Regions from separate parts of the Vibrio hyugaensis genome, predicted to be linked through region 1. Evidence: predicted binding sites of a transcription regulator. Region 1 holds the regulator's gene; the other holds the start of a gene.

What was found. The regulator MetJ, encoded in region 1, represses methionine synthesis genes. The targets are predictions, from matches to a motif close to TTAGACNTNTANANGTCTAA.
Region 2: metK (methionine adenosyltransferase) is a predicted target of MetJ. The motif match lies at 7,758-7,777, and genes of this name have one in related genera.

The regions. Positions count from the first base shown of each region.
Region 1 covers NZ_CP025794.1:2,528,220-2,538,602, reverse strand. Annotated here, with positions in the region: gene ppc (phosphoenolpyruvate carboxylase) at 1-2,156, shown strand, start outside; gene C1S74_RS12555 (PadR family transcriptional regulator) at 2,595-3,134, shown strand; gene metF (methylenetetrahydrofolate reductase) at 3,205-4,107, opposite strand; gene C1S74_RS12545 (bifunctional aspartate kinase/homoserine dehydrogenase II) at 4,379-6,787, opposite strand; gene C1S74_RS12540 (O-succinylhomoserine (thiol)-lyase) at 6,806-7,966, opposite strand; gene metJ (met regulon transcriptional regulator MetJ) at 8,196-8,516, shown strand; gene C1S74_RS12530 (malic enzyme-like NAD(P)-binding protein) at 8,624-9,901, opposite strand; gene bfr (bacterioferritin) at 10,109-10,383, opposite strand, start outside.
Region 2 covers NZ_CP025794.1:2,718,500-2,728,882, reverse strand. Annotated here, with positions in the region: gene C1S74_RS13525 (YbaK/EbsC family protein) at 1-37, shown strand, start outside; gene mscS (small-conductance mechanosensitive channel MscS) at 101-967, opposite strand; gene fbaA (class II fructose-bisphosphate aldolase) at 1,426-2,502, opposite strand; gene C1S74_RS13510 (phosphoglycerate kinase) at 2,656-3,816, opposite strand; gene epd (erythrose-4-phosphate dehydrogenase) at 3,970-5,007, opposite strand; partial or broken gene C1S74_RS13500 (hypothetical protein) at 5,207-5,444, shown strand; gene tkt (transketolase) at 5,495-7,489, opposite strand; gene metK (methionine adenosyltransferase) at 7,857-9,011, shown strand; gene C1S74_RS13485 (DUF2189 domain-containing protein) at 9,292-10,089, shown strand; gene C1S74_RS13480 (SprT family zinc-dependent metalloprotease) at 10,156-10,383, shown strand, end outside.

The DNA.
Region 1 (10,383 bases):
AGCTTGAGCTGAGCGATCTCTCTTTCAAAGAGCGTAAGAAAACTGAACGTCGCCTTGAGCAACTTATCGTTCAAAGCTGGCACTCTGACGTTATCCGTCAGCAGCGCCCGACACCGCTTGATGAAGCTAAATGGGGCTTTGCAGTGGTCGAAAACTCACTATGGGAAGCCGTACCTGACTTCTTACGTGAAATGAACGACCGCCTGAAATCTTACCTTGGCGAAGGTCTGCCAATTGATGCTCGCCCAGTGCACTTCTCATCTTGGATGGGTGGTGACCGCGACGGTAACCCATTTGTAACCCACAGCGTGACTCGTGAAGTACTGCTTCTATCTCGCTGGAAAGCAGCTGACCTATATCTTAACGACATCAACGAACTGATCAGCGAACTGTCAATGACAGTGTGCAACGACAAAGTTCGTGAGCTTGCAGGTGAAGATCAACACGAACCATACCGTGCGATTCTGAAACAACTTCGCTCACTATTGAACGAAACTAAAGACATTCTAGACGCGAAAGTTCACGGCCAGAAATTGGCAGTCAAAGCGCCACTGCAAAAAGTAGAGCAGCTCTGGGAACCACTTTACGCGTGTTACCAATCGCTAAACGAATGTGGCATGGGCGTGATTGCCAACGGCTCACTGCTAGATACGCTGCGCCGCGTTAAAGCATTCGGTATCCACCTAGTTCGTCTCGATATTCGTCAAGAAAGTACTCGTCATGCTGATGTGCTTTCTGAATTGACTCGTTACCTAGGCATTGGTGACTATGAGCAGTGGAGCGAGCAAGACAAGATTGCTTTCCTAACCAACGAACTTGCATCTAAGCGCCCTCTTCTACCTCGCGACTGGGAGCCATCAGATCCAGTTAAAGAGGTTTTGGATACCTGTAAGATTGTTGCAGCACAACCTCGCGAAGCGTTTGGTGCTTACGTTATCTCAATGGCACGTACCGCTTCTGACGTACTTGCCGTGCATCTACTGTTACAAGAAGCGGGTTGCCCTTACCGCATGGACGTATGTCCATTGTTCGAAACGCTAGACGATTTGAACAACGCAGAAGCGGTAATCAAGCAGCTGATGGGCATTGATCTATACCGCGGCTTTATCCAAAACCACCAAATGGTGATGATCGGCTACTCTGACTCTGCAAAAGATGCAGGCGTAATGTCAGCAGGTTGGGCGCAATACCATGCGATGGACTCACTGGTTAAGGTTGCAGAAGAAGAAGGCGTTGAACTCACACTATTCCACGGTCGCGGCGGTACAATTGGTCGTGGTGGTGCGCCGGCTCACGCTGCACTACTATCTCAACCACCTAAGAGTCTGAAAGGCGGTCTGCGCGTAACCGAACAAGGTGAGATGATCCGCTTTAAGCTGGGTCTACCTGATGTCGCTGTCAACAGCTTCAACTTGTATGCAAGTGCAATCCTAGAAGCGAACCTACTGCCGCCACCAGAGCCTAAACAAGAGTGGCGTGACTTAATGGATGTGCTGTCCGAGGTGAGCTGTGAAGCCTACCGTAGCGTCGTTCGTGGTGAGCCAGACTTCGTGCCTTACTTCCGCCAAGCAACACCTGAACTTGAGCTAGGTAAACTGCCTCTAGGTTCTCGCCCTGCAAAACGTAACCCGAACGGTGGCGTGGAAAGTTTACGTGCGATCCCTTGGATCTTCTCTTGGAGCCAAAACCGTTTGGTTCTTCCAGCATGGCTAGGGGCTGGTGAAGCGATTCAATACTCAGTAGACAAAGGCCATCAGGCACTACTGGAAGAAATGTGTCGTGAATGGCCATTCTTCTCGACTCGCCTAGGTATGCTTGAGATGGTGTATACCAAGTGCAACATGGATATCTCTCGTTACTATGATCAGCGCTTAGTTGAGGAGCAGCTTCAACCGCTGGGTGATCGCTTACGAGATCAACTTCAACAGGACATTAAGTCTGTCCTGAACGTAGAAAACAACGAGAACTTGATGCAAAGCGATCCTTGGGGCCTAGAATCCATTCGCCTACGTAACATCTACGTAGAGCCATTGAACATGCTTCAAGCTGAATTGCTGTACCGTACTCGCCAGACTGAAGAATCTTCTGCAAACTTAGAAGAAGCACTGATGGTAACCATTGCAGGTATTGCAGCTGGTATGCGTAACACAGGCTAACCAAGCTACGCATAAAGAACCAAAGGCTGAGTTAATACTCAGCCTTTGTTACTACTAACCAATCACTTCTACTATTTGAGCAATACGCAACCAGATATTTAATCCAAGAAAAAAACAAAAAGTCCCCACCAAACAACATAAAACACTACACAAAAACACTATTGAGTATTTTATTAGTTTTTTTGGGTAATTTTGTCCTACTATTCCACTTCATGCTTATTATTTATATACTACTTGCCTGCTGGAAGCTCACAAATCCAATCAAATAGGCTCCAGCTCGATGGAAACACCCATCACTCTAGGTGATAAACGGCTTTAAGGTGACAGGACCAACATTGTTGGTGCTATTTACACATAAAAAACTCAAGCGTCAGAAAGAGCGCAAATGAAAGTGTAAGTAGCTTGTTTACAAGTTTATTGACCATTTGGATTGAAGACATGTCATTACCACACGTAATTTTAACTGTTCTTAGCACTCGCGACGCAACCGGTTACGACATCACTAAAGAATTCTCAGCTAGCATCGGTTACTTCTGGAAAGCAAGTCACCAACAAGTTTACCGTGAACTAAACAAAATGGCTGAGAAAGAGCTGGTTACTTGCGTACTTGAACCGCAAGAAGGCAAACCTGACCGTAAGGTTTACTCAATTACTGACGCTGGCCGTGGCGCATTAGGTGAGTGGTTCGATCAACCAACAGCACACCCAACAGTACGTGATGAGTTCTCTGCTAAGCTAATGGCTTGTGCAGTGCAACCTGCGACACCGTTTCGTGACCAACTTTCTGAACTTGTGGAAGAGTCTCGTAAACTGGTTTCTCATTACAAAGAGATTGAAGCCGCGTACTACGCAACACCATCAACACTAGACAAACAAGCACGACTAGAGCGTCTAACACTTCGTCGTAACTTAATGCTACGTGAAGCGTGGATTAACTGGGCAGAAGAAGTGCTAACAGAACTTGAAGTGATTGGCTAATTCGTCGCTTTGAATGAAACGAAAAAGGCTTGCCGATGGGCAAGCCTTTTGTCTATCTGGGGAAAACGTATTAAGCGCCTACTGCGACTTGTGGGCGAACACCGAGCGTATGGCATAGTGCATAAGTCATCTCTGCACGGTTAAGTGTGTAGAAGTGGAAGTCCTTCACGCCTTCACGGCTTAAGACACGCACCATATCAATCGCTTGGCTAGCACCAACAAGCTGACGCGTCACAGGATCATCATCCAAACCTTCAAACTGTTTGCTCATCCAACCCGGCACTTTCACGTTGTTCTGCGCAGCGAAGCGAGACGCTTGTTTGAAGTTTGATACTGGCAAGATCCCCGGAACGATTTCTACATCAATCCCTGCCGCTACACAGCGATCACGGAAGCGTAGGTAAGATTCCACATCAAAGAAGAATTGGGTAATTGCACGGTTTGCCCCTGCTTCAACCTTACGCTTTAAGTTAAGCAGATCCGATTGTGCGCTTTTCGCCTCTGGGTGTACTTCTGGGAATGCTGCCACTGAGATATCAAAATCATGGCGTGCTTTAAGCAGCTCTACCAAGTCTGATGCGTACATATCTGGCGCACCACCACCTGGTGGAATATCGCCGCGCAGCGCAACAATGTTCTTGATACCGTTATTCCAGTAATCGTCAGCAATGTCGATCAATTCATCACGAGTTGCGTCGATACACGTTAAGTGAGGCGCAGCAACAAGACCCGTCGCTGCTTTGATTTCTTTGATGATAGAGTGGGTTCTGTCACGCTCGCCTGAATTTGCGCCATAAGTAACAGAAACGAATTTCGGTTGAAGAGTTTTAAGGCGGTGCACTGAGTTCCACAGTGTTTCTTCCATCTTTTCACTGCTTGGTGGGAAAAACTCAAATGAGACGTTGATATTGTCTGATAGTTCAGCGATATTCTGGTTTAAGGCATCGATATGCCCTGCATGTGTGTATCCCATCTTACTCTCCCTGTGGCAACTCCACCACGAAATCAAAATCCTTAAATCGACGTTTAGACGTCTATATGTCTCCAGAATGTATTGAATACGATTTAATGTCAACCTTGTGATTATGAATTTTTCTCAAGTTAATAATTAGGATAGTTCAAGTTCCTAAGTGACAACCTCATCGCCTAACTCTGCGATTCAGTATGGCATTATCAAGACAATAAAAAACCCCGGAAGCCATCCGAGGTTTTGTGGTGGTTCGCAAAATTAAGCTTAGTAAGATTTAGAATAAGCCAGCTAGGCGATTAAGATCAGATTGAATCGCACCAGCCGTCACTTCACGCCCTGCGCCTGGACCACGAATCACTAATGGATTGTCTTTGTACCATTTACTCTCAATTGCGAAAATGTTGTCACACGGTAGTAAGTTCGCTAAAGCATGCTCTCGTGATAGTGCCTCAACTCCTACCGTTGCTTTACCGTTACGTTCGAGACGGGCGACATAACGTAGCACTTGGTCGTTTCTTTGAGCTTTAGTTAGACGCTCTTGCAGGATTTCACTTAAGGTATCGCCTTGGTCAAAGAAAGCGTCTAGGCTCAAATCTCGCAACTCTTCTGGTACTAACGATTCGACCTTCACACTTTCAGGTTCAATATCCAAACCAGACTCACGAGCTAAGATAACCAACTTTCGCATCACATCAGAACCATCTAAATCTGAGCGAGGATCGGGCTCAGTCAAACCTTGCTGCCATGCTAAGTCGACTAGTTCAGTAAATGGTACCGAACCATCAAATTGTTGGAATAGCCAAGATAGCGTACCCGAGAAGATGCCCGACAGTGCGACAATCTCGTCACCGCTTTCACGCAAATCTCGAACGGTGTGATTTATTGGTAGCCCCGCACCAACCGTCGCGTTGTATAGCCAATGACGGCCAATCTTGGCGAAAGCATCTTGTACTTGATGGTAATACTGACTATCAGCTGAACCTGCCACCTTGTTCGCCGAGATAAGATGAATACCTTGCTGTGCAATTTCTACATAACGTGCCGCCAGATCTTTACTCGCAGTGACATCCAGTACCACCGCTTCGTCGAAATTTTGAATCGCGCCGAGCTTAGTTAGCCAATTACTATCATTCTCTATGCTTTCATCATCAAAGCGCTGAGCAACCGTTGCTGCATCAATCCCGTTTTCATCAAACCAGTAAGTTTGGCTATCTACCACCGCCACTAAATCAAAGCTCATGCCGTGGCGTTTTTCGAGCTCTTCTTTTTGCTCTGCGAACAGTGATAACCAACTTGAACCAATATTACCTTTACCACACAAGGCAACCGCTACACGCTTTTGCGCTTGAAACAGCTGACTATGAATACTTTGTACTAACTCTTCCACTTCGGCTCGACGTAATACCGCGACGAGACTCAGTCCTGATTGTGCCTCTGAGATAAATTCAACCGGAGAGTCTTTTAACTGCTGATAAAAGCCAAAGCAATGATTGGCGTTTTTCGTGACCCCTGCACCTACCGCTGCGAGCAGTGAGTAACCCTCTTTCAGCTTAATTTCAGCTTCAACCGCCAACTCTTGAAGGTAAGCCAATGCACCACCGGCTATCTCGGCCGTGTACGCCAAGCGCAATGTTTGTTGGTCTTCTTGCGCTTCAAATGCTAGTGGCTCTAATTGAGCGCGCTTTAACGCTTGCAACACTTCTTTCTGCGCTCGCTCAAAATCATGACCATGCACAAATGAAAGTTGCACGAGTAACACTTCATCAAGAGAGGTAATGATTTTAGCGCCACGACCAGATGCTAATACACGCTCAATTCTGGTTGAGCCAGACTCCGGTTGATAGCTGCATTTGAGGTTCAAATCCATCGTACTTTGAGCAACAGGTTGAAGCGTGCGACTGTGCAATACCGGAGCTGCTAAACGAGCAAGTTCACTTGCTTCATCTAAACGCAGTAGGGGCAACAAGCATGCATCAGAGACTAAACGTGGGTCCGCACTATACACACCTGCGACATCACTCCAGATAGTAACAGTACTAACTTCTGCCAGTGCACCAATAACCGTAGCCGAGTAATCAGAACCATTACGGCCTAACAGTACTGTCTCTCCCGCCTCATTCTGTGCCATAAACCCTGTGATAATCACTCGCTGATGATTATGTTGTGCCAACGCTTCTTTAATTAGAGCGTAAGAACGAGCGCGGTCGACTTCTGGTTGTGTACCTACTTCTGCACGCAGAAATGCGCGAGAGTCTTGTGCAACCGCTGGCAAACTCTGTTGCGATAACAATGCAGCGAGTAAGCGTGAAGACCATACCTCACCATGTCCAAGCACTGCGGCTTTTTGAGCTTCTGTTAACGGAGCCGTTAATTCTGCTAGAGTACTGAATTCATCTTGAAGGGAAGCAAGTAGTTGCGTCTGTGCCTCACCTGTTAACAAAGCTTCTACTAATTCAGTTTGGAATTGTCTCAAGCTTTGTAACGCTTCATGCGCAACACGACCGTCTTTATCTAAACCTTCAAGAAACTCGATCAAGCGATTGGTGGTTTTCCCTGCCGCAGACACCACGACTAAATCATTTTCGGCTGAATACTCTTTTAGTATTTCAACCACACGTAAATAGCATTCGGGGTTGGCTAAACTGCTGCCGCCAAATTTATGCAGCTGACGTTGTACACTCATGACTTTTTTCTCTCCCGATTACTGTGCTGCTTTTAAAAATGCTTGCTCAAGATCGGCGATCAAATCCTGTGCATCTTCAAGACCAACGGATAAGCGCAGTAACTGTTGAGAAACGCCAGCTTCAGCTAATGCCGCTTCCCCCATCGCGCGATGTGTCATCGATGCAGGATGACAAATCAAGCTTTCAACCCCACCCAAGGACTCAGCTAACGAAAACAATTCCAGCTCTTTTACAAACACTTTGAGCTGTTCAAATGATCCTGCGAATTCGAAGCTCAACATAGAGCCAAAACCGGATTGCTGCTTCTTGGCGATGTCATGTCCAGGATGCTCTGGCAAACTTGGGTGATAAATCTGTGCAACTAACGATTGAGTCTGTAAGTAAGCAAGTACATCTTGAGAGCTTTCTTCATGAACTCGCATCCGCGCACCCAGCGTGCGAATTCCTCTTAATGTCATGTAACTGTCGAATGGTGTTCCCGTCGCCCCAATGCAATTGCCCCACCACGCCAGCTCTTCTGCATGCTCTTCACTCTTGGTGATCACCACACCACCAATAACGTCGGAGTGACCGTTAATGTATTTCGTCGTGGAGTGGATAACAAAATCCGCACCTAGCTCCAAAGGCTTTTGGTACACCGGAGTTAAAAAAGTATTGTCCACTGCGACTAGAGCGCCGACTTGTTTTGCTTTTTCACACACTGCAGCAATATCAACCACGCGCACAAGCGGGTTTGACGGCGTCTCTAACAAGATTAGCTTTGGCTTTTTCGCAATCGCCGCATCCAGAGCTTGCTGATCCGACTGATCGACAAACTGCACTTTAAAGTCACCTTTGTTTGCACGAGTATTAAACAGACGATACGTACCGCCGTAGCAATCGTGCGGCGCTACAATTAGATCATCAGGACCAAGAAACGTCGATACCCAAAGGTTTAATGCTGATGTACCACAGTTAGTGACAACCGCTCCTTTGCCTGATTCAAGCTCGTACAATGCTTGCTCTAGTAAACCTCGGTTAGGGTTACCAGAACGGGTATAATCGTATTGAGGCACTTCACCGAATGCAGGGAAGCCATAGTTAGTAGAAAGGTAAATAGGTGGTACAACAGCGTTGTATTGGCTGTCTGACTCGATACCAGTGCGTACAGCAATGGTCGCAGGCTTACGGGTGCTCATGGGTGTATCCTTTCACGGGTGGTGACATCTAAATGGGAATGCGCTATATCTAGCTTGTATTGCTCAATTGATTAACACTCTTCCCTAACTATTAACCTCACTTTACTTGTCTAAAAATAAGACGTCAACACTTCTAGACGTCCATATGTCTTTGCTTATGGCAGTAAATGCAGCTAAAATCAGCACCTATATTTATTTTTCTAACTTATTACATTAATGAAGGTGCGCAATGGCTGACTGGAATGGCGAATACATTAGCCCGTATGCTGAGCACGGTAAAAAAAGCGAACAAGTAAAAAAGATTACCGTCTCAATCCCGCTAAAAGTTTTAAAAGTGCTGACTGATGAGCGAACACGCCGCCAGATCAACAACTTACGCCATGCGACTAACAGTGAACTACTGTGTGAAGCGTTCCTACACGCTTACACAGGTCAACCACTGCCAACTGATGAAGATTTGCGTAAAGACCGTCCAGACGATATTCCTACCGAAGCAAAAGCAATCATGACAGCGATGGGAATCGAATTCGAAGCATTCGACGAAGAATAATTGCTTACAAATTCGTCGATGATAGAAACTGTGCTGGGGACGGTTTCCAAGAACAAAAAAAGGGACGCGAGAGCGTCCCTTTTTTATTTTTAAATTTTACTTTACCACTATTGAGCCATGTAATTCTCTGGCATTTCAATACGTGCCACACCAGAGTCAACCGCAGCTTGAGCCACCGCTTTTGCCACGCGTGGTAGTAGGCGTGAATCCATTGGCTTTGGAATGATGTAGTCAGTTCCGAACTCTAGCTTATCGACGCCAGCTGCTTTTAATACCGCTTCCGGTACTGGCTCTTTCGCCAATTCACGAATCGCTTCAACCGCAGCCAGTTTCATTTCATCATTGATCTCGCTTGCACGAACATCCAATGCGCCACGGAAGATGAATGGGAAACACAATACGTTGTTTACTTGGTTCGGGTAGTCACTGCGACCTGTACCCATGATCAAGTCATCACGCACTTCGTGAGCCAATTCAGGTTTGATTTCTGGATCTGGGTTTGAACATGCGAACACAACTGGCTTGTCTGCCATGAGCTTCAATGCTTCTGCAGGTAGTAGATTTGGACCCGATACGCCCAAGAAAAGATCCGCACCTTCAATCACATCTTCCAACGTGCGCTTATCTGTGTTGTTAGCAAACAGCTGTTTGTATTCATTGAGATCATCACGACGCGTGTGGATCACCCCTTTACGATCCAGCATATAGATCTTCTCGCGCATCGCGCCACATTTGATCAATAGCTCCATACACGCGACTGCCGCCGCACCCGCGCCTAAACAAACAATCGTGGAGTCTTCGAGCTTCTTACCTTGCAGCTCGATTGCATTCAACATACCTGCTGCCGTTACGATCGCTGTACCGTGTTGATCGTCATGGAATACTGGCACGTCACAACGCTCAATCAGACGCTTTTCAATCTCAAAACAATCTGGTGCTTTGATATCTTCTAGGTTGATACCACCGAATGTATCAGCAATGTTTGCTACTGTGTCGACAAATTCGTCGATCGTGCGGTGTTTTACTTCGATATCAATTGAGTCTAAACCAGCAAAGCGTTTGAACAATAGCGCTTTACCTTCCATTACTGGTTTAGAAGCCAGCGGGCCAAGATTACCAAGACCAAGAATAGCCGTGCCGTTAGAAATAACCGCAACCATGTTGCCCTTCGCTGTGTACTTATACACGTTGTCAGCGTTCTGTGCGATTTCACGTACAGGCTCTGCAACACCAGGGCTGTATGCAAGAGCAAGGTCATTTGCAGTTTCAGCAGGCTTAGTTAGCTCTACGGCAATTTTTCCTGGGGTTGGATATGCATGGTAATCCAATGCTTGTTGGCGGCGTTCTTCTTCTGGGGTGACTTCTTGGCGATTGTCTTCAGACATGGATCGTTTCTCTTTGTTATTTTTCGGTAAGGGGGAATAAATTCTAAAGGATAGAAGTCAAACTTCATAGGCTAGATTGCGAGCGATATCCTTAAAAGGGCCGATAATAAAAGAGATTAGACCAGATATTAGTGATGAGCACCCTGTTTACAGGTCAGGTGCTCTTTTTATCACTTGGTTTGGATAGGAAAACAGCGAAATATAATCTCACTCTTCATCGACATATTGTGCTTGTAGGTAATTTTCTATACCTGACATCTGGATCAAACCGAGTTGAGTCTCAAGCCAGTCAACGTGCTCTTCTTCGTCTTCGAGAATATCTTGAAACAGATCTCTAGAGACATAATCGCGAATATCCTCAGCATAAGCGATGGCATCTTTCAAATCTGGAATGGCGGCCATCTCAAGTTTAAGGTCACACTCAAGCATTTCTTTGGTGTCTTCACCGATCATCAGTTTGCCGAGGTCTTGTAAATTAGGTA
Region 2 (10,383 bases), 190 kb from region 1:
GCTCCTTGTTGGCAGTAACACTCTGTTAGAACTTTAGAAAATCTGGATATAAAAAAAGCGAGGCCATTGCCTCGCTTTTTCATGTTCTCAATCGAAGGGATTAAGCTTCTACTTTGTTCAAATGAACATCCATTTGTGGGAATGGAATTTCGATGCCTGCTTCGTCCAACGCTTCTTTGATTGCTTGAGTTGAATCGAAGTAAACATCCCAGTAATCAGACGTTTTACACCATGGACGAACCACGAAGTTCACTGAAGAGTCTGCTAGTGCTAGGACACCGATTTGGATTGCAGGATCTTTCAGGATACGCTCATCTTTTTCTAGCACGTCACGGATAACTTGCTTAGTTTGCTTAAGATCAGCGCTGTAAGAAACACCGATAACTAGGTCTACACGACGCGTAGCGTGGCGAGAGTAGTTAGTGATTGCGCCGCCGATAACTGATGAGTTCGGCACAACAACCATTTTGTTGTCGGGTGTCTTTAGTATAGTTTGAAAGATTTGAATTGCTTCAACGCTACCAGCTACACCGCCGATTTCCACGTAGTCACCAGACTTAAATGGACGGAATGCAACAATCAGTACGCCAGCAGCGAAGTTAGATAGAGAGCCTTGAAGGGCAAGACCAACAGCAAGACCTGCCGCACCGATTACCGCTACTACAGACGCCGTTTCAACGCCAACACGCCCAAGTGCAGCAATAAGAACAATTACGAACAATAAATAACGAACAAGACCGTGAACAAATTCAACAACCGCTTTATCCATGTTCTTTTTATCAAGAACTTTCGCAACGCTGTTCGCTACTGCTTTTACAATAATGTTACCTATGAACAGAATAATCAGTGCAGAAATGATGTTCACACCGTACTGAATAAGAAGATCTGAGTTGCTGTTTAGCCATGTTTCAGCTTTGCTCAAACCATCCGTTAAAGAGGTATCGATACCCATCGATTCACCTGCCATAATTCGTATCCTCAAAATAAAGATATAAAAATCTAATTGCCGTTAACTTATGAACCTTGTTTTTTATAGGTTCTTATCTACAACAACATCCCTATTGTTTTACTGAACAGTGTCAGATTTTTGGCACAATATCTCAATTCTGAAATTTTTCAAAGTCAGAGTTTCGCAAAGACATGCAAAACAAAGATTTATAAGAAACTTCTGATATTGGCTTGTTACAGAGTACGCAATGGATTTACATTTCGCCACACTTTTTGCTTGGTTTTATACCACTTGGTGCGGAAATAAGCTGGGTTTCGAAATTTGCGCCAAAACTGAAGGGATATGAAGTGCGGTGATCATATAGCAGTTGATTGAGTTATCAATTGCTGAAAGAAAGAGAATGGTCGCAGTCTCATTGATTAGACATAAAAAAACCCGCTCTAAGAGCGGGTTTTTAGAAACTCAGGTAAGACGAATTATAGTACGTCTACTGCGTTTAGGTCAGCAAATGCTTTCTCTAGACGAGCTACCATTGAAGCTTGACCAGCACGTAGCCATACGCGTGGATCGTAGTACTTCTTGTTAGGAGCGTCTTCACCAGTTGGGTTACCGATTTGACCTTGTAGGTAATCACGGTTTTCCGCTTCGTATGCACGGATACCATCCCACGTAGCCCACTGTGTATCAGTATCGATGTTCATTTTGATAACACCGTAGCCGATAGACTCTTGGATTTCTGCTTCAGTAGAACCAGAACCACCGTGGAATACGAAGTTTAGAGCGTTTGGTGCAATACCAAACTTCTCTGCACAGTATGCTTGAGAGTCACGTAGGATAGTTGGAGTTAGAACAACGTTACCTGGCTTGTATACACCGTGTACGTTACCGAAAGATGCTGCGATAGTGAAACGTGGGCTAACAGCGCTTAGTTTCTCGTATGCGTATGCAACGTCTTCTGGAGAAGTGTAAAGCTCAGATGCGTCCATATCAGAGTTATCAACGCCGTCTTCTTCACCACCAGTACAACCAAGTTCGATCTCGATTGTCATGTTCATTTTAGCCATGCGCTCTAGGTACTTAGCACATGTTTCGATGTTCTCTTCTAGAGACTCTTCAGAAAGGTCTAGCATGTGAGAAGAGAATAGAGGCTTACCAGTTTGAGCGAAGAACTCTTCACCAGCGTCTAGTAGACCGTCGATCCATGGTAGAAGTTTCTTAGCAGCGTGGTCAGTGTGTAGGATTACTGGTACACCGTAAGCTTCAGCTACAGCGTGAACGTATTTAGCACCAGCTACAGCGCCAAGGATTTGTGCACCTTGACCTTCAAGTTTAACGCCTTTACCAGCGAAGAAAGCTGCGCCGCCGTTAGAGAACTGAACAACAACTGGAGCTTTAACTTTTGCAGCTGCTTCAAGTACTGCGTTTACAGAATCAGTACCAACAACGTTTACTGCTGGAAGTGCAAAGTTGTTCTCTTTTGCTACTTCAAATACTTTCTGAACGTCATCGCCAGAGATAACACCTGGTTTTACGAAGTCGAAGATCTTAGACATGGATGTAATCCTATTTATCTGTCGTTTTATAAACAAAACTTGTTAAATTGAAAATCTTGCAAACGTTTGCTCACAACTGAGGCTATTTTAACAGAGTTCCTCTCGCGTTGCAGCAAACAAGAAAGCGGGAGAGGACTCCCGCTTTACTGAATATTACTTAGCGCGTGCTTCTAGCATTTCAACTGCTGGAAGAACTTTACCTTCTACGAACTCAAGGAAAGCGCCGCCACCAGTAGAGATGTAAGATACGTCAGCTTTGATACCGAACTTGTCGATAGCCGCTAGCGTGTCACCACCACCAGCAACAGAGAAGCCTTCAGAAGATGCGATAGCTTCAGAGATACCTTTAGTACCTGCTTCAAAGTTCTTGAATTCGAATACGCCTACTGGACCGTTCCATAGAATAGTTTTAGCGTTCTTCAGAATTTCTGCTAGTTCAGCAGTTGAGTCTGGACCAAGGTCGAAGATCATATCGTCGTCTTGTACTTCAGAAACGTGCTTGATTTCAGCTTCTGCGTTCTCGTCAAATGCTTTTGCACATGCAACGTCAGTTGCTACTGGAATTGCACACTCATCCATTAGCTTCTTAGCTGTTTCTACTAGGTCTGCTTCGTATAGAGACTTACCAACGTTGTGGCCAGCAGCTGCGATGAATGTGTTAGCGATACCGCCACCAACAACAAGTTGGTCAGCGATTTTAGATAGAGACTCAAGAACCGTTAGCTTAGTAGAAACTTTTGAACCACCTACGATAGCAACCATTGGACGAGCAGGCTTGTCCATTGCTTTACCTAGTGCTTCTAGTTCGTTAGCTAGTAGAGGACCCGCACATGCTACGTCTGCGTGCATGCCTACACCGTGAGTAGATGCTTGTGCACGGTGAGCGGTACCGAATGCGTCCATTACGAAGATGTCACATAGAGCAGCGTATTGCTTAGACAGTTCTTCTTCGTTTTTCTTCTCGCCTTTGTTAAAGCGAACGTTTTCAAGAACAACTAGCTCACCAGCGTTTAGTTCTAGACCGTTTAGGTAATCTTTCGCTAGTTTAACTTCGCAATCTAGTGCGTCGTTTAGGTAGTTAACTACTGGTTGTAGAGAGAACTCTTCAGCGTATTCACCTTCAGTTGGGCGACCTAGGTGAGAAGTAACCATTACTTTAGCGCCTGCTTCTAGACAGTGCTTGATAGTTGGAAGAGATGCGATGATACGTGCATCAGAAGTTACTTTACCGTCTTTTACTGGCACGTTTAGGTCAGCACGGATAAATACACGTTTACCTGCAAGATCCAGGTCAGTCATCTTGATTACAGACATGATGTGTCCTCTCAAATATTAAATAATTAAAGTTTTTAAAAACTCGGCAATCCTGCCAAGCCCGTTAATTCTTCAAACTGGTTATTGATATGGAGATACGTCAGATTTATTTCAAGGCTTAAAATAAAAAATTTCTCCATCGCTTCCTCACCATTAAGGCTCCACTTGTGAAGAAGCTTGCATTGCTAAAGCGGTATCCAGCATCCGGTTAGCAAAGCCCCATTCGTTATCGCACCAAACAAGCATTTTTACGAGTTGCCCGTTGCTCACTCTAGTCTGAGTTCCATCCACAATGGCACTGTGGGGATCATGGTTAAAGTCGATGGAAACGAGCGGCGATTCAGTATAGTCAACAATGTTACGTAATGTACACTGAGATGCGTTAACAATGGTTTGATTTACGTCATTAACTTTCACATTTGTACTAATTGTGACACTTAAATCCATCGCAGTGACGTTAACTGTCGGAACTCGAACCGAAATGGCTTCGAATTTGTTGGAAAATTTCGGGAAGATTCTTTCAATTCCCTTATGCAACTTAGTATCGACAGGAATGATGGATTGACTGGCAGCACGAGTACGACGTAAATCATTATGATAAGCGTCAATCACCTGCTGATCGTTCATTGATGAGTGAATAGTAGTAATGGTGCCCGACTCAATGCCAAAGGCTTCATCTAAGACTTTAATAATTGGAACGATACAATTCGTCGTACACGAGCCATTAGAAACAATGCGATGCTCGCCTTTTAACGTTTCATGGTTCACGCCATAAATGATGGTGTTGTCGAGGTCATTTGCACCAGGGTGAGAAAACAGGATTTTCTCTGCACCTGCTTCAATATGAGCTAAGCCATCCGCTTGTGAGCCAAATACGCCAGTGCAGTCTAAGACAATATCGACCTCTAAATCGCGCCATGGCAACAGGTCAATTTCAGCGAGGTGAAGGATTCGAATGGGGTCATATTCACCACTGTCATGATGAACATAAAGATGTTCTTGATCGTGAGAGATTTTCTTTCCGAAGCGGCCATGACTGGTGTCATATTGCAGAAGATGGGCCATTGCTTCTGGTTGTGCAAGCTCATTGACAGCGACAACCTTAATTTGTTGGTGTTTACCGCTCTCATATACTGCTCGCAGTACATTACGACCGATACGTCCAAATCCATTGATCGCAACCTTTAGCATTTCTCCCTCGCCTCACCAAAAATTCGTGTCACAGATAGTACCTGATACGAAGGCAGAACGCATTAAGTAAGTGATCTCACTCGCGGTAAACTATCTTTTCACTTCACGATATATTCACATTGCCAATATATTCATTTCTGACCTCGCGTATTTCACTTGGCACTTTAACTCCTTGTTTTACCACCAAAAGGAAATGCGTATGTCAGGTTTTCCCGCTGCTCACTTTTGTAAGCGATGCAATAGAGAAACACCACACTCTGAAGTGCTGGTCCGTAAGCCAAGTAGTTTATGATACGGATAAATCGATTCTTGGAACGTTAAAGCTTTGGGCTCATACCTTGCTAAATGGCGGCCACTATTACGATATGGATCGCTATGTCACCTGTAAGGAATGTGGACACAAAAAGAAAGACAACTGGGGAAAAGAATTTGAATAGGCACAAAAAAACCGAGCATTAACGCTCGGTTTTTCATTTATAACGCGAAATTACGCTAGCAATTCTTGTGCTGTGTTCACTACGTTTTCTACAGTGAAACCAAACATTTCGAACAGCTGGTCAGCCGGCGCAGACTCACCGAAGGTTGTCATACCGATGATGCGGCCGTCGAAACCAACGTACTTGTACCAGAAGTCAGCAATGCCCGCTTCTACCGCGATACGTGCCGTTACGTCTGATGGTAGTACAGATTCACGGTAAGCAGCGTCTTGCTTGTCGAATGCATCTGTTGATGGCATTGAAACAACGCGTACTTTCTTACCTTCAGCCGTTAGTTGCTCAGCAGCTTTCACTACTAGCTCAACTTCAGAACCTGTCGCGATTAGGATTAGCTCAGGCTTACCATCGCTGTCTTTCAGGATGTAAGCACCTTTTGCGATGTTCGCAACTTGCGCAGCATCACGATCTTGTTGCGCTAGGTTTTGACGAGAGAAGATAAGTGCAGTTGGCGCATCTTTACGCTCAATCGCCAGTTTCCATGCTACTGCAGATTCAACTTGGTCACATGGACGCCATGTGCTCATGTTTGGAGTCAGACGTAGTGAAGCCATTTGCTCAACCGGTTGGTGAGTTGGGCCATCTTCGCCAAGGCCGATAGAGTCGTGCGTGTAAACTTGGATGTTCTGAACTTTCATCAGAGCAGCCATACGCATAGCGTTACGAGCGTATTCCATGAACATTAGGAATGTTGCGCCGTAAGGAACGAAACCACCGTGTAGCGCGATACCGTTCATGATCGCTGTCATACCGAACTCACGTACACCGTAATGGATGTAGTTACCAGAGAAGTCGTTCGCATCTAGAGACTTAGAACCTGACCACATGGTTAGGTTAGAAGGCGCTAGGTCAGCAGAGCCACCCATGAATTCAGGAAGCATTTGACCGAACGCTTCTAGTGCGTTTTGAGATGCTTTACGTGATGCAATGTTCGCTGGATTAGATTGAAGATCCGCAATAATTTGGCTCGCTTTTTCTTCCCACTCTGCAGGAAGTTCGCCGTTTAAACGACGTTTAAGCTCTGCCGCTTCTGCTGGGTAAGCCGCTGCGTATGCTTCAAACTTCGCATTCCAAGCCGCTTCTTTCTCAGAACCTGCTGGTTTTGCATCCCACTCAGCGTATACGTCTGCTGGGATTTCAAATGCAGGGTGTTCCCAACCTAGGAACTCACGTGCTGCTGCGATTTCGTCTGCACCTAGTGGCGCACCGTGACAGTCGTGTGAACCTGATTTGTTTGGAGAACCAAAACCGATGATGGTTTTAGTACAGATCAGCGTAGGACGAGGGTCTGCTTTTGCCGCTTCAATAGCAGCATTGATCGCTTCAGAATCGTGACCATCTACAGCAGGGATAACGTGCCAACCGTACGCTTCAAAACGCTTAGGTGTATCGTCAGAGAACCAACCTTCTACGTGACCGTCGATAGAAATACCGTTGTCATCCCAGAATGCGATCAGTTTACCTAGACCTAGTGTACCTGCAAGAGAACATGCTTCATGCGAGATACCTTCCATTAGACAGCCGTCGCCCATGAACACGTAAGTGAAGTGGTCAACAATGTCGTGACCTTCTTTATTGAACTGTGCCGCTAGCGCTTTCTCAGCCATTGCCATACCAACCGCGTTGGTGATGCCTTGACCTAGAGGACCAGTCGTTGTTTCGATACCTGGTGCGTAGCCGTACTCCGGGTGACCAGGAGTCTTAGAGTGAAGCTGACGGAAGTTTTTAAGATCGTCGATAGACAGCTCGTAACCGCTCAGGTGCAGTAGAGAGTAAATCAGCATAGAGCCGTGGCCGTTAGACAGCACGAAACGGTCGCGGTCTGCCCACTCTGGGTTAGCTGGGTTGTGGTTTAGGTGAGAACGCCAAAGAACTTCAGCGATATCAGCCATACCCATAGGTGCGCCTGGGTGGCCAGAGTTAGCTTGTTGAACACCATCCATGCTAAGAGCGCGGATTGCATTTGCCAGATGTTTACGAGAAGACATGTCTGCTCCTGAGTGCATTAAGCGAATTGATAAAGGAATGTGGGCGCTTTTATCTTACTAAGAAGGGATAAAAGCGCCGCAATATTCTCTCAGAGCCAAATTCCGACTGCAAACGTTTTACTCACCATTTTTGAGGTTTTAACTCAATCTTTTCGCTGATTGTCTGCATTTTTCTATAAATTCATCATCCTTCAAGCAAACGATTGGGTAATAAGTCAGATGAATTGGATTGGAAAAAGAACTTGTAATTCGAACACGGCAATTTAAAATAGACGTCTAGATGTAGAAACACCTACAAACTGTATTGTATTTTTCGTGGCAAGCTTGCGTTAGTTGGCCATGAGTAAACCTTAAGATTGGAGCTATCATGGCTAAGCACCTGTTCACTTCTGAGTCGGTATCAGAAGGTCATCCAGATAAAATCGCAGACCAAATCTCTGACGCAGTTCTTGATGCAATTCTTGAGCAAGACCCAAAAGCACGTGTTGCTTGTGAGACTTACGTTAAAACCGGCATGGTTATGGTTGGCGGTGAAGTAACAACGTCGGCATGGGTTGATATTGAAGAAATCACTCGTGAAACTGTTCGTGAAATTGGTTACGTTCACTCTGATATGGGCTTCGACGCGAACTCGTGTGCGGTTCTAAACACCATCGGTAAGCAGTCTCCAGACATCAACCAAGGTGTTGATAAAGCAGACCCTAAAGAGCAAGGCGCGGGCGACCAAGGCATCATGTTTGGTTACGCAACAAACGAAACTGAAATCCTAATGCCAGCTCCAATTACTTACTCTCACCTACTTGTTAAGAAGCAAGCTGAAGTTCGTAAGAGCGGTAAACTAGACTTCCTTCGTCCAGATGCAAAATCTCAAGTAACGTTCCAATACGACCAAGGTAAGATTGTTGGTATTGATGCGGTTGTTCTTTCGACTCAGCACTGTGATTCAGTAACAACACCAGACCTACGTGAAGCAGTGATGGAAGAGATCATCAAGCCAGTATTGCCTTCAGAGTGGATCACTAAAGACACGAACTTCTTCATCAACCCAACCGGTCGTTTCGTTATCGGTGGTCCAATGGGTGACTGTGGTCTAACTGGTCGTAAAATCATCGTAGATACCTACGGCGGTGCAGCTCGTCACGGTGGCGGTGCATTCTCTGGTAAAGATCCATCAAAAGTAGACCGCTCAGCAGCTTACGCGGCACGTTACGTAGCGAAAAACATCGTAGCAGCTGGCATGGCTGACCGTTGTGAAATCCAACTTTCATACGCTATCGGTGTTGCTGATCCAACGTCTATCATGGTTGAAACGTTCGGTACTGAGAAAGTATCACACGACATCATCATTGAAGCGGTTCGTCAAAACTTCGACCTACGTCCATACGGTCTACAAGAAATGCTTAACCTGCTTCAACCTATCTATAAGCAGACGGCAGCATACGGTCACTTCGGTCGCGAAGAGTTCCCATGGGAAGCAACTGATAAAGCAGCACTTCTACGCGATTTCGCTGGCATCAAGTAATCGAGCCACGCAAGAATCGATCAAGCCCTCGCCTTTGGCGGGGGCTTTTTGTTTCCCCCTCCCTTTTTCTTTTCTATCTCTTTCTTGAACAAAAATTCAGCATTTATTTGTAAATTGCCCTAACTCCGCCAATAGTTAACATAATGTTAAATGCACTTTCCGACGCATATAACGTATAGAGATAAGATGCGGACTCACGTGATGAAAAGAGTAATGAAAACGTCAGTCAGGCATCCTTTATGGCCTAGGTGCCATCGTGGGAATAAATCAAGGAGGAGTTATGCCTCGTACCGTGAATCCGTCTGACTTCCAAAATAAACGAAAGGAAGTCCCAGATAACGAATATGCCAGAACCATTCCGTGCAATACCGTGAATCTTTCGGCCCCATTCCATTGGCTCTCACTAGGTCTGCACGACTTCGTTCGTATGCCAGTCATTAGTGCCTTTTACGGCATCTGCTTTATGGCCGCCGCTATTGGTATCGTGCTTCTGGTTCAATGGCAAGGCACACACTTAGTGGTGATGCCGAGTCTGATTGTCTACATGCTAATCGGCCCATTCCTAGCACTAGGCTTATATGACGCCAGTTGGGAGAGAGAGCGTGGACACAAACCAAGCTTGTTCCATTCAATGAAAGCCATTGGACGAAATTCGACTTCTCAATGGGCATTCGCTGTAATGCTCGCGGTATGTATGATTTTCTGGATGCGAATTGCCGCTCTGCTTCATGCACTTTATCCGTCCGTTCAAGGCGCGCCACTGACTGACTTCTTGCCTTTCCTAGTGATTGGCTCTCTAGTTGGCTTGGTATTAGCGTGCATCGTGTTCAGTATTTCTGCTTTTTCTATTCCTTTAATGATGGAAAGGCGTGTAGACATGATGACCGCCGTCTTTACCAGCTTTAACGCTGTGAAGTCCAACATTCCTGCGATGATCGTATGGGCAGCCATCATTTGTGGCGGTATCTTAATTGGCTTTGCAACGTACGGCATAGGTATGCTCTTCACCATGCCAATCCTCGGTTATGGTACTTGGCATGCTTACCATGCGACGATTAAGAAAAAACACACGCCTTAGAAAACTGATGTTATGATCCTGCCCTCGCAAACGCGGGGGCTTTTTATTAAATATGATGAGGTAAGTGTGGATATAGAGCTGAGCTACAAAGCCAAACAAGTGATGGCAGGTTGCATCACGAAGGCGGAGCAAGCATTCAAACGTTCTTTTCCGGTGCCCGCAGTCACATTTAATGTTCGTGGTAAAGCGGCAGGCAAAGCTTATCTGCAATTGAATGAAGTTCGTCTAAATCCAAAGCTTTTTAAAGAAAACCCGCAAGCTTTTCTAAAAGAAGTGATACCACATGAAGTAGCG